Regions from separate parts of the Variovorax sp. W2I14 genome, predicted to be linked through region 1. Evidence: riboswitches for the same ligand, from Rfam matches in the RefSeq annotation. Region 1 holds a riboswitch; the other holds the start of a gene.
What was found. Region 1 has a riboswitch for glycine ahead of QF040_RS29040 (D-amino acid dehydrogenase). Riboswitches for the same ligand answer to the same signal wherever they lie in the genome.
Positions count from the first base shown of each region.

Region 2: linked by a shared signal. The riboswitch ahead of gcvT (glycine cleavage system aminomethyltransferase GcvT) and the one ahead of QF040_RS29040 (D-amino acid dehydrogenase) in region 1 are both predicted to bind glycine.

Region 1 covers NZ_JBNDJX010000001.1:6,215,515-6,223,735, reverse strand. The annotation lists gene rfbD (dTDP-4-dehydrorhamnose reductase) at 1-763, opposite strand, end outside; gene rfbB (dTDP-glucose 4,6-dehydratase) at 760-1,830, opposite strand; glycine riboswitch at 1,946-2,036, shown strand; glycine riboswitch at 2,070-2,187, shown strand; gene QF040_RS29040 (D-amino acid dehydrogenase) at 2,278-3,579, shown strand; gene QF040_RS29035 (FIST signal transduction protein) at 3,590-4,867, opposite strand; gene QF040_RS29030 (PhaM family polyhydroxyalkanoate granule multifunctional regulatory protein) at 4,913-5,695, opposite strand; gene QF040_RS29025 (PLP-dependent aminotransferase family protein) at 5,786-7,231, opposite strand; gene QF040_RS29020 (LysE family translocator) at 7,322-7,921, shown strand; gene QF040_RS29015 (DMT family transporter) at 7,977-8,221, shown strand, end outside.
Region 2 covers NZ_JBNDJX010000001.1:526,030-534,250, reverse strand. The annotation lists gene QF040_RS02555 (TRAP transporter substrate-binding protein) at 1-431, shown strand, start outside; gene QF040_RS02550 (TRAP transporter small permease) at 595-1,107, shown strand; gene QF040_RS02545 (TRAP transporter large permease) at 1,119-2,411, shown strand; gene QF040_RS02540 (YybH family protein) at 2,488-3,009, shown strand; gene QF040_RS02535 (hypothetical protein) at 3,127-3,675, shown strand; gene QF040_RS02530 (hypothetical protein) at 3,934-4,362, opposite strand; glycine riboswitch at 4,544-4,618, shown strand; glycine riboswitch at 4,639-4,746, shown strand; gene gcvT (glycine cleavage system aminomethyltransferase GcvT) at 4,794-5,966, shown strand; gene gcvH (glycine cleavage system protein GcvH) at 6,029-6,400, shown strand; gene gcvP (aminomethyl-transferring glycine dehydrogenase) at 6,450-8,221, shown strand, end outside.

The DNA of each region.
Region 1 (8,221 bases):
CGGTGGTGGGCACGGGCTCGACCGCCTCGGGGCCGGCCTTGAGTTCGACACCCGCCGCCTTTGCCTGCTCGATCACGAAGCGCGCATAGCCATGCCACGTGGTCACGCCACCGGCCACCGCGTGATAGAGCCCGGCCTTGGACGGGTCCTGCAGCGTCGCGCGAATGGCGTGCGCGGTGATGTCGGCCAGCAGCTCGGCGCCGGTGGGCGCGCCGAACTGGTCGTCGATGACCGTGAGCTTGTCGCGCTCCTTGGCGATGCGCAGCATGGTCTTGGCAAAGTTGCCGCCGCGTGCCGCATACACCCAGCTCGTGCGAAAGATCAGGTGCTTCGCGCAGTGCTTTGCCACCAGTTGCTCGCCTTCGAGCTTGGTGCTGCCGTAGATGCTGAGCGGACCGGTCGCATCGTCTTCCTTCCAGGGCTTGCTGCCGCTGCCGTCGAAGACGTAATCGGTCGAGTAGTGAACCATCAGCGCGCCGATCTGCTGCGCGGCTTCGGCCACGACACCGGGCGAGGTGGCGTTGAGCTTGCGCGCGAACTCGGGTTCGCTCTCGGCCTTGTCGACCGCGGTGTGCGCTGCGGCGTTGACGATGACGTCGGGCCGCACCTTCAGCACCGTCTCGGCCAGTTGCTCGGGACGGCCGAAGTCGGCGTTGAAATCGGTGCTGTCGAAGTCGAGTGCCACCAGTTCGCCCAGGGGCGCGAGGCTGCGCTGCAGCTCCCAGCCGACCTGTCCGCCCTTGCCCAGCAGCAGCAGCTTCATGCCGCCGCCTTCGCGTCGTATTGCTTCTCGACCCATTCGCGGTAGGCGCCGCTTTGCACGTTGCGCACCCACTCGCCGTTCGCGAGGTACCACTCGACCGTCTTGCGGATGCCGCTGTCGAAGGTTTCGGCGGGCTTCCAGCCGAGCTCGCGCTCGAGCTTGCGCGCGTCGATGGCGTAGCGGCGGTCGTGGCCCGGGCGGTCGGTCACGTAGGTGATCTGTTCCTTGTACGGCTTGCCGTCGGCCTTGGGGCTCAGTTCGTCGAGCAGCGCACAGACGGTGTTGACGATCTCGATGTTGGGCTTCTCGTTCCAGCCGCCCACGTTGTAAGTCTCGCCGAGCTTGCCGGCTTCGAGCACGCGGCGGATGGCGCTGCAGTGGTCCTTCACGTAGAGCCAGTCGCGCACCTGCATGCCGTCGCCGTACACGGGCAGCGGCTTGCCGGCCAGTGCGTTGACGATCATGAGAGGGATGAGCTTCTCGGGGAAATGGAACGGCCCGTAGTTGTTCGAGCAGTTGGTCGTGACCACCGGCAGGCCGTAGGTGTGATGCCAGGCGCGCACGAGGTGGTCGCTGGCGGCCTTGCTGGCCGAGTAGGGGCTGTTGGGCTCGTACTTGTTTTCTTCGGTGAAGGCCGGGTCGGTCTTGGAGAGCGAGCCGTAGACCTCGTCGGTCGACACATGCAGGAAGCGGAAGGCAGCCTTCTGGTCGGCCGGCAGCGCATTCCAGAAACCGCGCACGGATTCGAGCAGGCGGAAGGTGCCGAGCACGTTGGTCTGCACGAAGTCTTCGGGGCCGTGGATCGAGCGGTCGACGTGCGATTCGGCGGCGAAGTTCACGACGGCGCGGGGCTTGTGCTCGGCCAGGAGGCGGTCGAGCAGCGCGCTGTCGCCGATGTCGCCCTGGACGAAGATGTGCTTCGGGTTGTCCTTGAGGGACGCGAGTGTCTCGAGGTTGCCCGCGTAGGTCAGTTTGTCGAGGTTCACGACCGGCTCATCGCTCTGCGCGATCCAGTCGAGTACGAAATTGGCGCCAATGAAGCCTGCGCCGCCGGTTACCAGGATCATGGGGTCCCCTGTTGTTGTCGAACGATCGCCCTCTGGCGAATGAACGGGCGATTATCCCACCGGCCCACAGGGCCGAAATCCAGGGTTGGCGCATCCGCGGGGCCCACCTACAATCGCCCCCACTGCAGGAGAGCGGGCCACCCCGGTGGCCCTACCGAAGGCGCAAACTCCCATAAACGCTCAGGTCGGCCCAACGAAGTTCTTTGTAATTTCGGCAAGGGGTCAGTACTGCATCAAATCAAACGCCGTCTGGAGAGCCATCGCACCCCGCAAAGGTGTCGCGATGCACCGAAGGAGCAAACCTGCTGCAAGGCGCAACAGGTGAATCTCTCAGGTATCGAGGACAGGGGGAGCGGCAACTTGGACGGCGGACGTCCGGTTGCTTGCTATTGATTGAATAGCACACCACGCCCGCCATTCAAGCGCTGCACCTCAAAGGTACTTGCAATGCGCGTGATCGTTCTTGGCGCCGGCCTGCTCGGCGTGACTTCGGCTTATTACCTCCAGCAACTCGGCCACGAAGTGACCGTCATCGACCGGCAGGCCACCCCGGCCGCCGAAACCAGCTTCGCCAACGGCGGGCAAATATCCGTCAGCCACGCCGAACCCTGGGCCAACCCCAGCGCACCGCTCAAGGTGCTGCAGTGGCTCGGCAAGGAAGACGCCCCGCTGCTCTTTCGCATCCGAGCCGACATGCGCCAGTGGCTCTGGGGCCTGCAGTTCCTGCGCGAATGCACGCCGGCGCGCACGAAGCACAACATCGAGCAGATCGTGCGCCTGGGCACCTACAGCCGCGACACGCTGCAGCAACTGCGCCGAGACACGGGCCTGAGCTACGACCAGCGCACCCAGGGCATCCTGCATTTCTATACGACACAGAAGGAGTTCGACGGCGCACTCAAGCCCGCCGAGCAGATGCGTGCCCTAGGCTGCGAACGGCTGGTGATCTCGGCCGACGAGGCCGTGAAGATCGAGCCCGCCCTCGCCCACATCCGACCCCAACTGGCCGGCGCCACCTACACGGCCGAGGATGAATCCGGCGACGCCAACCGCTTCGCGCGCGAGCTGGTCGGCCTCGCGGCCGCGGCCGGCGTGAAGTTCCTCATGAGCCACACGGTGACCGCGCTGCGCGAAGCCGGCGGCAGCATCGACCACGTCGAGGCGACCGACAGCGAAGGCCGCTTCCAGCGCATCCGCGGCGATGCCTTCGTGCTGGCGATGGGTTCATTGAGCCCGTTGTATGCGGCGCCGCTGGGCATCCGCCTGCCGATCTACCCGGCCAAGGGCTATTCGGTGACGCTGCCCGTCAAGGACGCATCGAAGGCGCACCAGGTCTCGCTGACCGACGACGAATTCAAGCTCGTGTTCTCGCGCTACACGTCTGAATCGGGCGACCGCTTGCGCATCGCCGGCACGGCCGAGCTCAACGGCTACGACCGCGACCTGAATCGCGTGCGCTGCGAAGCCATCGTGCGGCGCGTCGAAGAGCTGTTCCCCGGTGCCGGCGACACCACGGAGGCCCAGTTCTGGACAGGCCTGCGCCCCGCGACGCCGAGCAACGTGCCGATGATCGGCAAGACGAAGCTGCCGAACCTGTACCTGAACACGGGCCACGGCACGCTCGGCTGGACGCATGCGTGCGGATCGGGCAAGTCGATCGCGCGGATCGTGAGCGGGCTTGCGCCCGAGGTGGACTTTGCGTTCACCGGCATGCCGGCACCGGCGCCGCGCGTGCTGCAGCCGGCCTGACCGCGCGCCGTCAATCCTTGCTGGTGAACACCGTCAACACGCCGGTGTAGCCATACAGGTGATGCCGGGCGATCTCGCCCGCGGCGAAGAAGCCGACCAGCGGCACGTCGCCCAGCGCGTGGCGCACGATCTGCAGCTCGGCACCGGGCGCGCCGAAGTGCGGCCCGCCGCGCCCGGAGCAACTCACGTACACCGCGCCTGCGATGCGGCGCGCGGGGTGCGGCGCCGCTTCGGCTTCGCCGGCAGCAACGGCGCGGGCGGTGGCCAGCGTCTGTTCTTCCGGCTCCAGCTCTTCGCGGATCTCCGCGCAGATGCGCATCAGGTCGGCCCGCGCAGCCTGCGCATTGCGGCGGCAGAAGGTCAGCCGCATGCCGGCCTCGGCCGTGTCGGCGATCGCGATGCCGCGGCGCGTCGGGTCCAGGCCGATGATGTGGCGCACCAGCACGTCGGCGCCCAGGTCGCCGGTGCGGCGCACGCCGTCGCTGCCCGCGTCGGCCAGGCCGACCAGCGTGTTGCGCACCGCATCGATGGCCTCCTGCGGCCGCTCGAGCGAGACCTGCAGGTCGGCCAGCAGCACGTCGAGCGCGGGCTCGCCGTCGAGCTTCAGCAGGAGGTTGCCGTCGGCCTCGGTGATCTCGCGCTCGCGCACGCCCGATCGCAGCGGCTGGCAGCCTTGGGTAACGCGCGACACCACCCGTACGCCTTCGCCGAACACCACGCCCGACAGGCCGCCCGAGAACACGCCGCCGGCCGCGCCATGCCCGCGGATGTTGCCGTTGCCGCCCACCGCGAACTGCAGCGCGCCGCCACGGCCTGACGAGAGTCCGCCGAAGAGGTAGCCGGTGTCGACGCGGCCGGCCATTTCGCCGATCAGCTCGGTGAGGTCCGGCGTCGCGGGGTCGGCGTGGACGAGCGCGGTGTGCGCCTCGAACCCGCTCATTTCCGAATTGCTCAGCGGCGCCACGCCCGAGAACACGCGGTACTGGTCGCTCGGCAGCGCGCAGAGCATGAGGCTCATGCCAGGCTCGTCGAAGTATTCGGCGTTGTTGGCCGAGACGCCGATGCCGACGGTGCCCGACCAGTCGGTCACCTCGGGCAACTCGGCGCTCAGGTGATCGAGGATGTCCTGCGCCTCGGACGCGTAGTGGTCGGTGATGTAGAGCAGCCCGAGCGTCGGGGACGACGCGTATTCGGGCAGAGCCATCTGCGCGCGCAACTGGGCCAGCACGAGGCCGGCGGCCATGCGCCATTGCGGATGGGTGGCATGACCCGTAGAAAACAACTTCATGATGCGTGCCAACCCGTTCTCTTCAAAAGTGGAATGTGCGGGACGTCAGCGGCGGCCGGTGGTTCGCTTGCGCGCGGCGGCCGACGTCTTTTTCTTCGCGGCGGGCGTTGCCGCCTTCTTGGCCGCGGTTCTCGTCGCGGTCTTGGCCGCGGGCTTCTTTGCGGCGGCTGTTGTCTTGCCCATCACCTTGCCGACCGCATCGGCCAGCGGCTGGGCCATGGCGGGGACCTTGAGCTGGGCCGCGTCCTGCAGCGCCGTGCTGGCGATCTGCTGGAACTGCTCGGTCAGCGAGCCCCACCATTGCATCGGATCGACCACACCGGCGCCGTCGGCCGCAGCCTTGCCGGAGGCAGCCTTGCTGCGCGGCTTTTTCTTCGGTGCGGGTGCTTCTTCTGCTTCTTCCTCGATCTCGGTTTCGTCTTCTTCCTCGACCGGCTCGGGTTCGGGCGCAGCCGCTGCAAAGGACGCCGGCGCCGGAGCAGCAGCGGCGGCCGCCTGCTTGGTGAACACACTCGCCAGGTCTTCCATCCGCACGTTCATGCCACGTAGGGTGGAGAGCGTCATCTTCTGCACCTCGAGCGCCTGGATCGTCGCCTTGAGCGCATGGCCGTTCTGCTCGAGCCAGTACTGCACGGTCTTGAGTTCCTGGATGCGCTTGTCGACCTCTTCCACGCTCAGCGTTGGCGCCACCCAGCTCGCCAGGCTGGGGATGCCCGGCACCGACGATGCGGCGCCGGTGCCTGCCGCGGCGCCCCCGGCCAGGTTCTTCAGGAAGTCGAATCCGGGGACGAACTGGCTGAAGTTGAAGGGTTGGCTGGCGTTGGTCATGCGGGAGGTCTCCTGGCTGGGTTTTCTTGTGCTGCCAGCTTACTCCAAGGCCTTGGCCTTTGGCCCGCCGGGCGCGGGCTTTTACCTGTGTCAGAGCTCGCCCCGCACCTTGCTGAAAACTTTCCAGAAAGTCGCGTCCTGCGAGGTCGCGAAATTGATCCGCATCATCGTGCTCGGTGGCCGGCGCGCATGGAAGAGCGAGCCCGGCGCGAGCAGGTAGCCCTGGTCGAGCATGCGCTGGGTGAGTGCGTCGGTGTCGACGCCCGTGTCGACCCAGCCGAACAGCCCCGCCGGCTCCGAGGCGAAGGTGCAGCCGTGCGACATGGCGAGCTTGACCGCCCGCCCGCGCGCGCCGTCGAGCCGGATGCGTATGCGCTCCGAATGCCTGCGTAGCTGACCCTGGTCGATGCACCACGACAACGCCCGCTCGAACAGCGTGGGCGAAGTGAGCGTGGCCAGGAGCTTGGTCTCCAGCAGCCGCTCCTTCAGCGCGGGGGACGCGGCCAGGAAACCGATGCGCCAGTTGGGCGCGATGATCTTGGCGAAGCCGCTCACGTAGACAGTGCGCTGCAGCCCGTCGAGCGCGCTCAGCCGCGTGGCGTGCTCGGGCGCGAGGTGGCTGTAGGTGTCGTCCTCGACGATGTGGAAGTCGTGCTCGTTCGCCAGCTTGAGCACCCGGTGCGCGCTCCCGGGCGTGAGGCTGTAGCCCGTCGGGTTGTGCAGCACGCTCACGCTCACGAAGAGCTTGGGCTTGTGCAGCACGCAGTATTGCGCCATCACCTCCAGGTCGGGCCCGTCGGCGCGGCGCGGCACCGGCAGGATGCGCATGCCCAGCGCCTCGAGCCGCGCGAACTCCAGCGCCCAGCCGGGCTCCTCGACCATCACCGGATCGCCCGGTCGCAGCAGCGTGCGGCTCACGATGTCCAGCGCATGGGTCGCACCGATGGTGGTGATGATCTGGTCGGGCGCGGCCGGCACGTTGATGCCCACCAGCTTCTGCGAGAGGCTGCGGCGCAGGCTCATGTCGCCGGAGGGCTCGCCGTACTGGAGCGACAGCTCCTGCAGCACGGCTGTACTGGTCATGCGCCGCACGGCCGTGGGGACGAAGGTGGACGTCATCCAGTCCGGCGGGAACACGCCCATGCCGGGCTGCGGCTTGTCGCTCGGGCGGTGGAACATGCTGCGGATCAGCGAGCTCGCGTCGGCCGGCACGCGCGAGGCCATCATCTGCACGGCCATGGCCGCGGGCATGCCGCTCAGGCCTGGCGCGGCCGCGCCGTTGGCCGGGCGGCCGTCCTGTACCGGGGCTGAATCGCGCACGTAGAAGCCGCGTTGCCGGCGGGCTTCGACAAGTCCCTGCGCGAGCAGTTGGTCGTAGGCGGCGACCACCGTGTATGGGCTCACACCCTGCTGCCGCGCGCACTCGCGCACCGAGGGCAATCGGGCGCCGGGCGGCAGCAGCCGGGTGCGGATGCGCTCGGCCAGGCGGTCCGCGAGCTGGCTGGTCAACGACTGGGTGGAGGTTCGTGTCAGCATGCTGTGTCGAAAGATTGACCAATACAGATTCCAGATTTGTCTGACCATCTGTACTGGCACTGTAATGGTCTCAAGTTTAGAGTGTGTGTCATGAACTGGCAAGAATTCACCGCGCTGCTGGTGCTGGCCACGGCGATGAGTTTTTCGCCCGGTCCCAACACCACGCTTTCCACCGCCCTGGCGGCCAACGGCGGCTTGCCGCGCGCGATGCGCTTCGTGGTCGCGGTGCCGATCGGCTGGACGCTGCTGCTGGCGATCTGCGCCGCCGGCCTCGGCGCGCTGGTGGTGGCGGTGCCGCCGCTGCGCCTGGCGATCAAGGGCCTGGGCATCGCCTACCTGCTGTGGCTGGCCTGGAAGCTCAGCGGCAGCGCCAAGCTCGGCAAGGCCGACGGCGCCAGCCTCTCGGTCGGTTTCGGCCAGGGCGTGATGCTGCAGTTCGTCAACATCAAGGCGTGGCTCCTCGCGCTCACGCTGGTGGCCGGATGGATCGCCGGCCAGCCCGATGCGCTCTCGCGCTTCGCCATCGTCGCGCCGGTGATGCTGTTCTATGCCTTCGTCAGCAACTTCGCCTATGCGCTGGTCGGCGCGCTGCTGCGCGATTGGCTTGCCAAGGGCAAGCGCCTCCTGTGGTTCAACCGCGCGATGGGCCTCGTGCTGGTGCTGACCGCATGGTGGATGGTGAGCGTATGAGCCGCCGGGCCGCTCCCAAGGCGAATGCCGCAGCGCGCAGCGCGGAGGCTGCGCCATGACAAAGCGCCTCGACATCAAGGACGAGACGCTGGGCATGTGGCTCGGCGTGATCGGCGTAGCCTTGTTCGCGGTGACCCTGCCCATGACTCGGCTGGCCACCGGCACGCAGGCTGCGCCTCAGTTGTCGCCATGGTTCGTCACGCTCGGGCGCGCGGCGCTGGCGGGCGTGCTGTCGGCCATCTTCCTCCTGGCCACGCGCTCGCCGCGGCCCGCATCGCACCAGTGGAAGCCGCTGGGCAT
Region 2 (8,221 bases), 5.7 Mb from region 1:
TCGGCATCCTGCCGACGCCGATGGCCTTCCCCGAACTCTTCGGCGCGCTGCAGCAGGGCACGGTCGATGGGCAGGAGAACCCGATTCCGGTGATCCTCGCGTCCAAGTTCTCGCAGGTGCAAAAGCACCTGTCGCTCACGGGACACGTGTACTCGCCCGCCTTGCTGCTGCTCTCGCCGAAGGTGTGGAACAAGCTCTCTGATGCCGACAAGAAAGTCTTCGTCGACGCGGCCAGAAAGGCTTCCGTGGCCCAGCGCAAGAAGGTCAACGACGACGAGAACAACGGCATTGCCCAGCTCGAGAAAGACGGCATGAAGGTCACCAAGACCGTCGACGGAGCCGCCTTCCGCGAAGCCCTGAAGCCGGCCTATGCGGGCTACGCCAAGGAGTTCGGCGCCGACAACATCAAGAAGATCACGGACGTCCAGTAAGCCTCGCGCGCCAGACCCCAACCGTTCACGCTGAATCCCCCACCGTTCACGCTGAGCCTGTCGAAGCGCCGCGCAGGGCTTCGACAAGCTCAGCCCGAACGGTTGTTTGTCTTGGCTCGAACGGTTTTTTGCTTTGCTTTCCGCTAGAACCGAGAACAACAACGTGCAAGCCTTCGAGCGCTACTTTCTCGCCGCCAACCGCTGGGCGCTGATCCTTCTGCTGGCCGCCATGTCGGTCATCATCTTCACCAACGTCGTGATGCGCTACACCACCAGCAATTCGCTCGAGTGGGCCGAAGAGGTGTCGCGCCACATGATGATCTGGCTCACATTCCTCGGCGCCGGGCCGGTGCTGCGCTACGGCGGCCACATTGCGGTGGAGAACCTGCAGGATGCGCTGCCGCGCGCGGGCGCCATCGCGGTGCGCGCCTTCGTCGCCGCGCTGCTGTTCGCCTTCTTCGGCTTCATGGTCTGGTACGGGTGGCTCTACATGCAGCGCACGATGTTCCAGCTCACGGCCGTGACGCAGATTCCATTCGCCTACATCTACAGCGCGATGCTGTTCGGCGGCATCCTGCTGATCGTGCACTGGCTGCTGGTGGTGCGGGGCTACGTGATGAATCGTGAGTTCGCGTCCGATGCGCACTTCGATGCCAACGCCTCGGCGTCGCTGTAAGGAGAACGACCATGGATGCCAGCATCGTTCTCATCGTCTCGGCCTGCATTTTCCTGGCCATCGGCGTGCCCGTGGCCTTTGCGCTCGGCCTCTCGACCGTCACCACGCTCATCCTCGCGGAGAACTATCCGCTGATGGTGCTGCTGAAGGAAACCTTCACCGGCATCGACAGCTTTCCGCTGATGGCCGTGCCGTTCTTCATCCTGGCGGCCGAGCTCATGAGCGGCGGCTCGCTCACCGAGGTGCTGCTGCGTTTCGCGGGCCAGTTCGTCGGCCACCGGCGCGGGGGCCTGGGCTACACCAACGTGGTGTCGCTCACCTTCTTCTCGGGCATCTCGGGCTCGGCGCTGGCCGATGCGGCGGGGCCGGGGTCGATGCTCATCAAGATGATGGACAAGGCCGGCTACGACCGCTCGTATGCGGCGGCGCTCACTGCCTCCACGGCCATCGTCGGGCCGATCATTCCGCCCTCGATCATCATGATCATCTACGCGCTGCAGGACGAGACGGTCTCGGTCGGCACGCTGTTCGCGGCCGGCATCCTGCCGGGCATCCTGATCGCGGTGGCGATGTGCATCGTGAACTTCTATGTATCGAAGAAGCGCAACTACAAGGGCGACGGGCAAACGCCGCCGCTGCGCGAAATTCTCATCACGACCTGGAAGGCGATACCCGCGATCCTCTTGCCGGTGGTGATCCTCGGCGGCATGCGCGCGGGCTGGTTCACGCCGACCGAAGCCTCGGTGGTGGCGGTGTTCTATGCGCTGGTGTGCGGCAAGTTCATCTACCGCACGCTCGAGTGGAAGATGCTGCCCGACATCCTTTCGCGCTCCGCCCTGCTGTCGGCCTCGGTGCTGATCATCATCGGCCTGTCGGCCTCGTTCGCATGGGTGCTGACCATCGAGGGCATTCCGCAGCAGATGGCCGAATGGCTCATCAGCATGAACCTCTCGCCGTGGATGTTCCTCATCATCGTCAACGTGTTCCTGCTGCTGTTCGGCATCTTCATCGAACCGCTGCCGGGCGTGATGGTGCTGGCGCCGATCCTCGCGCCCGTGGCGATCAAGCTGGGCGTGGACCCGGTGCATTTCGCGATGATCGTGATCTTCAACCTCACGCTCGGGATGATCACGCCGCCGGTGGGCGGGCTCTTGTTCGTGACCTGCAACGTGTCGAAGGTGCCGATGTCGGCGCTGGTGAAGGAGCTGGTGCCGTTCCTCTGGGCGCATGGCGCGGTGCTGATGATCCTGACCTTCGTGCCGGCGCTCAGCACCTGGCTGCCGCGGGCGCTCGGGTTCAAGTAGCGGCGCCGCTGCCTCTGCAGCGGTTCGCTGCCAGAATCGGCGCCACGCCAACAACCGACAACCGAGGGAACCGCCCATGAACCGACTCGCCACCTGCCTGCTCGCCGCAGGGCTGCTGTCCACGGCCGCACTGGCTGCCACGCCCGCCGCCACCCCGGCGGCAAAACCACCAGCACCTGCCGCATCGGCTACGGCCGCTGCAGCGGCAACCCCGGCGCCGGCTGCGCCAGCGGCCGCTCCCGCGCAAGCGCCCAGCGCGGGCATCGCCGAAATCGAAACCGCCGTGCGCGCCTGGGCCGACGCCTGGTCCGCACGCGACGTGGACCGCTACCTCGCCGCCTACACCCCTGACTTCACACCGGCCAGGAAGCAGGACAAGAAGCAGTGGGAAGCCGAGCGGCGCACCCGCATTTCGAACAAGTCGAAGATCAGCGTGACCGTCGACGACCTCGTCATCAGCGTCAACGGCCAGACCGCCAGCGCGCGCTTCAAGCAGGTCTACAGCGCCGACAAGCTCAAGAGCACCGACCGCAAGACGCTGGAACTGCAGCGCGTGGGCGACAAGTGGCTGATCCGCAAGGAAAGCACCGGCGCCTAAGACTTGAGCGTCCGACGGCGCGGCGGCGGTGATCTCCCTGTAAGCCGAACAGGTTCATGAAGATGTCACCGCTCGCAACGATGCTGCAGCCTTCGATCTTCGAAAGCTGTGGCCGCCATGTTTCCCACCAAGACCGACAAGGCACGCGACGAACTCCAGGGCGGGCAGCGCACGCTCAACCAGCGTGAACGCGCCCTGCTGCTGATGGCCGACGGCCGGCGCTCGCTGACCGACTTCAGCCCGCTGTTCGCGAACCGCACCGAGGCGGAGCAGGCGATCCAGGCGCTGGTGAGCAAGGGCTATCTGCAGGATGCGCAGGCGGTGGCCGCTGCTGCGGCGGCTGCGGCTGTACCAACCCCGATGCCGGTGCCCGCGGCCGACCCGATCCGCATCGCCACCTCGGCCGACACCTTCGACGGCAAGCGCTCACTGGCCACCACGCGGATGTTTTTGTTCGACATCTGCGAGCGCATGTTCGTGCGGCGCGACCCCAAGTTCGCCCTGCAGATGCGCGACGCCCTGCGCGAGGCCCGCGACCGCGAGGCGATGCTGACCATTGCCGCGCTCATGCTCAGTGAAATCGAGAAGACGGCCGGCGCCGAGCGGGCCGAATCGCTGCGGGAGCGCATCGAGCGGCTGCTGCCGCCCGCGGAAGTGGTGCATTGAAGTCCACCGTGACCCATTTCAGGCAGTCGTGAATATCTCGCGGTATCGGTCATTGTTCGAGACATTGGCCTCGCTCATTTGATTCCGCATATCCAAGGCCAGGGCGCCAATTCCAATTCGGTTCGGCGTATTGAATTCGACGCGGCAATGTCCACCGCTTTTGCATTTCCATTCAGATCATTTTTGAAAAATGCTGAACCGCCTCGACGATTCCGGCAATCGCCGGCGTGAGGCTGCAAAACCTGGCCCTGAATCGCATCAACCGTTATTGACCAAGTCGCCGCCTATAGCGAGCTTTTCATAAGCCTTGACCTTGTCCGGCGCGCCTTCGAGCGCGGCAATGAGCCACGGCGGTTGGCGGCCCTTTGTTCCCCCAGTCCAGGTCGCGCTGGAATTGGGATCCTTGTACACGGTGCCCTTCACATAGGCCTTGGCTTCCGATGCCTGGCTGCCATTGGGTGAACGCGTGCGTTTTGCTCCCGATTTGTCGTAAGGGTCCAGCGCGGCCTTGCCCTCCGGGATGCTGAAACCGGCTGCCTCGAGCTTCTTCGCATAGGCATCGGCCAGCACCTTCAATTCTTCTCCACGCTTGGCCTGCAATGCCAGCTCCAGTTGGGCCCGTTCATCGTCCATTTCCTGGATGCGCTTCTGGATATCCGCGAAGCTCATATTCCTGGCATCTGTCATTCTTTGCGTTCCTTTGGGGGTGTGTTGGTGTGCCCAATATGCTAGTGCCAAAAGAAGAGGCCAACCAGACGGATTTATCCAAGCCTTGGTGCGGTTCTGCTGCTCCACGCCGATGCCCAGAATCCCGCGCCGACGCCGTTGAGTTTCGAAGTCGTGCGATTCGTCCACTACACTCGGCGGGGTCAGGAGAGAGCCCCGCACGACGGGGCCGCCGAAGGCGCAGGGGATCCCCGAACGCTCAGGCAAAAGGACTGACAAGGCGCCGGTTCACACCGGCGTTTCCTTGCTGGAGAGAGGCCATCGCACCATGTGCACCGGCCCACCGAAGGAGCAAACCCCGATCGTGGGGCGAATCTCTCAGGTAAAGCGGACAGCAGGGGTGGCCCGTGGCATTGCAGCCATGGATTTCGACTGCCCCTTTGGAGTGCCCCGTGGCTGCTTCTTCCGCTCCCGATACCCAACTTCTCAAGACGCCGCTGTACGACCTGCACGTGGAGCTCGGCGCCCGCATGGTGCCCTTCGCGGGCTATTCGATGCCGGTCCAGTACCCGGCCGGCCTCATGGCCGAGCACAAGCACACGCGCGATGCGGCCGGCCTGTTCGACATTTCCCACATGGGCCAGCTGCGCCTCGTCGGCCCCGACGCAGCGGCCGCCTTCGAAACCCTGATGCCCGTCGACGTGATCGACCTGCCCGCCGGCAAACAGCGCTACGGCCTCTTGCTGAACGACGACGGCGGCATCCTCGACGACCTGATGTTCTTCAACGAAGGCCACGGCTCGATCTTCGTGATCGTGAACGGCGCCTGCAAGGTGGCGGACATCGCGCACATCCAGCAGAAGATCGGCGCGCGCTGCGAGGTGCAGCCCCTGCCCGACCACGCGTTGCTCGCGCTGCAGGGCCCGCAGGCCGCGGCCACGCTGGCGCGCCTGTCACCCGGCATCCAGCGTTTCGTGTTCATGACGGGCGGTGCGGTGCAGATCGGCGGCATCCCCGCCTTCGTCACGCGCAGCGGCTACACGGGCGAAGACGGTTTCGAGATTTCCGTGGCCGGCAAGGACGCCGACGCCCTCGCCCGCCTGCTGCTGGCCCAGCCCGAGGTCAAGCCCATCGGCCTCGGCGCCCGCAACTCGCTGCGGCTCGAAGCGGGCCTTTGCCTCTACGGCAACGACATCGACACCACCACCACGCCCGTCGAGGCGTCGCTCAACTGGGCAATGCAGAAGGTGCGCCGTGCGGGCGGTGCGCGCGAAGGCGGTTTCCCGGGCGCGGCAAAGATCCTCGCCCAACTCGCAGCCGCGACCGTCGGCGCCGCAGGCCACACCGACCACGACACCCTCAAACGCAAGCGCGTCGGCCTCGTCGCGCTGGAGCGCATTCCGGTGCGCGACGGCACGCTGCTGCAATCCTTCGAAGGCCAGGACATCGGCATCGTCACCAGCGGCCTGCTCGGCCCGACGGCCGACCGCTGCATCGCGATGGGCTACGTGGCCACGGCGTTCTCCGAGCCCGGCACGCGCGTGCAGGCCATCGTGCGCGGCAAGCCGGTGCCGATGGAAGTCTCGACCATGCCCTTTGTGCCGACCCGCTACTACCGAGGCTGATCGCGGCTGACCGCGGCTAGGCTCTGCATCCCGATTCAATTTTTTCCACGAGGAGTTTTCCCATGAGCATCAAGTACACCAAGGACCACGAGTGGGTCTCGGCCGAAGGCGGCGCCGTCACCGTCGGCATCACCGTGCATGCGCAGGACGCGCTGGGCGATGTCGTGTTCGTCGACCTGCCCGAAGTCGGCAAGACCTTCGCGCAGGGCGAAGTCGCCGGCGTCGTCGAATCGGTGAAGGCCGCGGCCGATGTGTTCATGCCCGTCTCGGGCGAGATCACCGAAGTGAACGAAGCGCTGCGCGCCGACCCGTCGCTCGCCAACAGCGACCCGCTGGCCAGCGGCTGGTTCTTCAAGGTCAAGCTGAGCGAGCCCGCGCAGCTCGACGCCCTGCTCGACGCCGCCACCTACGACAAGTTCGCCGCCGAATCCTGATCCCCCGCGTTCCCCCGCCTTTTCTTCTTCTCCTCGAGCCTTCACCGCCATGCCGATTCCCGCCCTTCCCTCTTTGCAAGAACTAGAGAACGCCGAAGAATTTCTCGCCCGCCACATCGGCATCGATGCGGCGGACGAGGCGCGCATGCTGCCGGTGATCGGCTCGGAAACGCGGGCGGAGCTCATCGACGGCATCGTGCCCGCGGCCATCCGTCGTGCGAAGCCGATGCGCCTGCCGGCCCCGGTGACCGAGGCCGAGGCGCTGGCCGAGCTGAAGGCGATGGCGTCGAAGAACAAGGTGTTCAAGAGCTTCATCGGCCAGGGCTACTACGGCACGCACACGCCGGGCGTGATCTTGCGCAACGTGCTGGAGAACCCCGCCTGGTACACCGCCTACACGCCCTACCAGGCCGAGATTTCGCAGGGCCGCATGGAAGCCCTGCTCAACTTCCAGACGATGGTGTGCGACCTCACGGGCATTGCCATCGCCAACGCGTCGATGCTCGACGAAGCCACGGCCGCGGCCGAGGCGATGACGCTCGCCAAGCGCAGCGTGAAAAGCAAGAGCAACGTGTTCCTGGTCTCTGGCGACTGCCATCCGCAGACCATCGAAGTCATCAGGACGCGCGCCGCGCCGCTGGGCATCGAGGTCAAGGTCAGCACCGTTTCCGAGACGCTGCCGCACCTGATGGCGAGCTGCGAGTTCTTCGGCGTGCTCGCGCAGTACCCCGCCACCACCGGCCATGTGCACGACCTGCGCCCGCTCGCGGGCCATGCCCACCAATGCGACGCCGCGTTCTGCGTGGCCGCCGACCTGCTGGCGCTCACGCTGCTCGCGCCCCCCGGCGAATGGGATGCCGACATCGTCTGCGGCACCACGCAGCGCTTCGGCATGCCGCTGTGCAACGGCGGTCCGCACGCCGCTTACCTCGCCTGCCGCGATTCGTTCAAGCGCTCGCTGCCGGGCCGCCTGGTCGGCGTGAGCGTCGACACGCACGGCCAGCCCGCGTACCGCCTCGCGCTGCAGACGCGCGAGCAGCACATCCGCCGCGAGAAGGCCACTTCCAACATCTGCACCGCGCAGGTGCTGCCGGCCGTCGTGGCCAGCATGTACGCCGTGTACCACGGACCCGATGGCCTCGTCCGCATCGCGCAGCGCGTGGCGGCGCTCACCGCCATCCTTGCGCAAGGCCTCACGCAGATGGGCCGCGCGCCGGTCAATGAATTCGCCTTCGATTCGCTCACGATCCGCACCGGCGACGACACGCCGAAGATCATCGAGCGCGCCACCGCCGCGGGCGTCAACCTGCGCCAGCGGCTGCAGCAGCACCTGGGCATTTCGCTCGACGAAACCACGACGCGCGCCGACATCGAAACGCTCTGGGCCCTGTTCGTGCCCGCGGGCACCGCGATGCCGCGCTTCGACGACCTCGCCAACACCGCGCCGCGCCTGCCCGAAGACCTGCGCCGCACCAGCGCTTTTCTCACGCACCCGGTGTTCAACACGCACAAGAGCGAGACCGCGATGCTGCGCTACATCCGCAGCCTCTCGGACAAGGACCTCGCGCTCGACCGCAGCATGATCCCGCTCGGGAGCTGCACGATGAAGCTCAACGCAACCAGCGAGATGATCCCGATCACCTGGCCCGAGTTCGCGAACATCCATCCCTTCGCGCCCGCCGAGCAGCAGCTGGGCTATGCGCAGCTCGACGCGCAACTGCGCGCGTGGCTCTGCGAAGCGACCGGCTACGCGGGCATCAGCCTGCAGCCCAATGCGGGATCGCAGGGCGAGTACGCGGGCCTCCTGGCCATCAAGTCCTT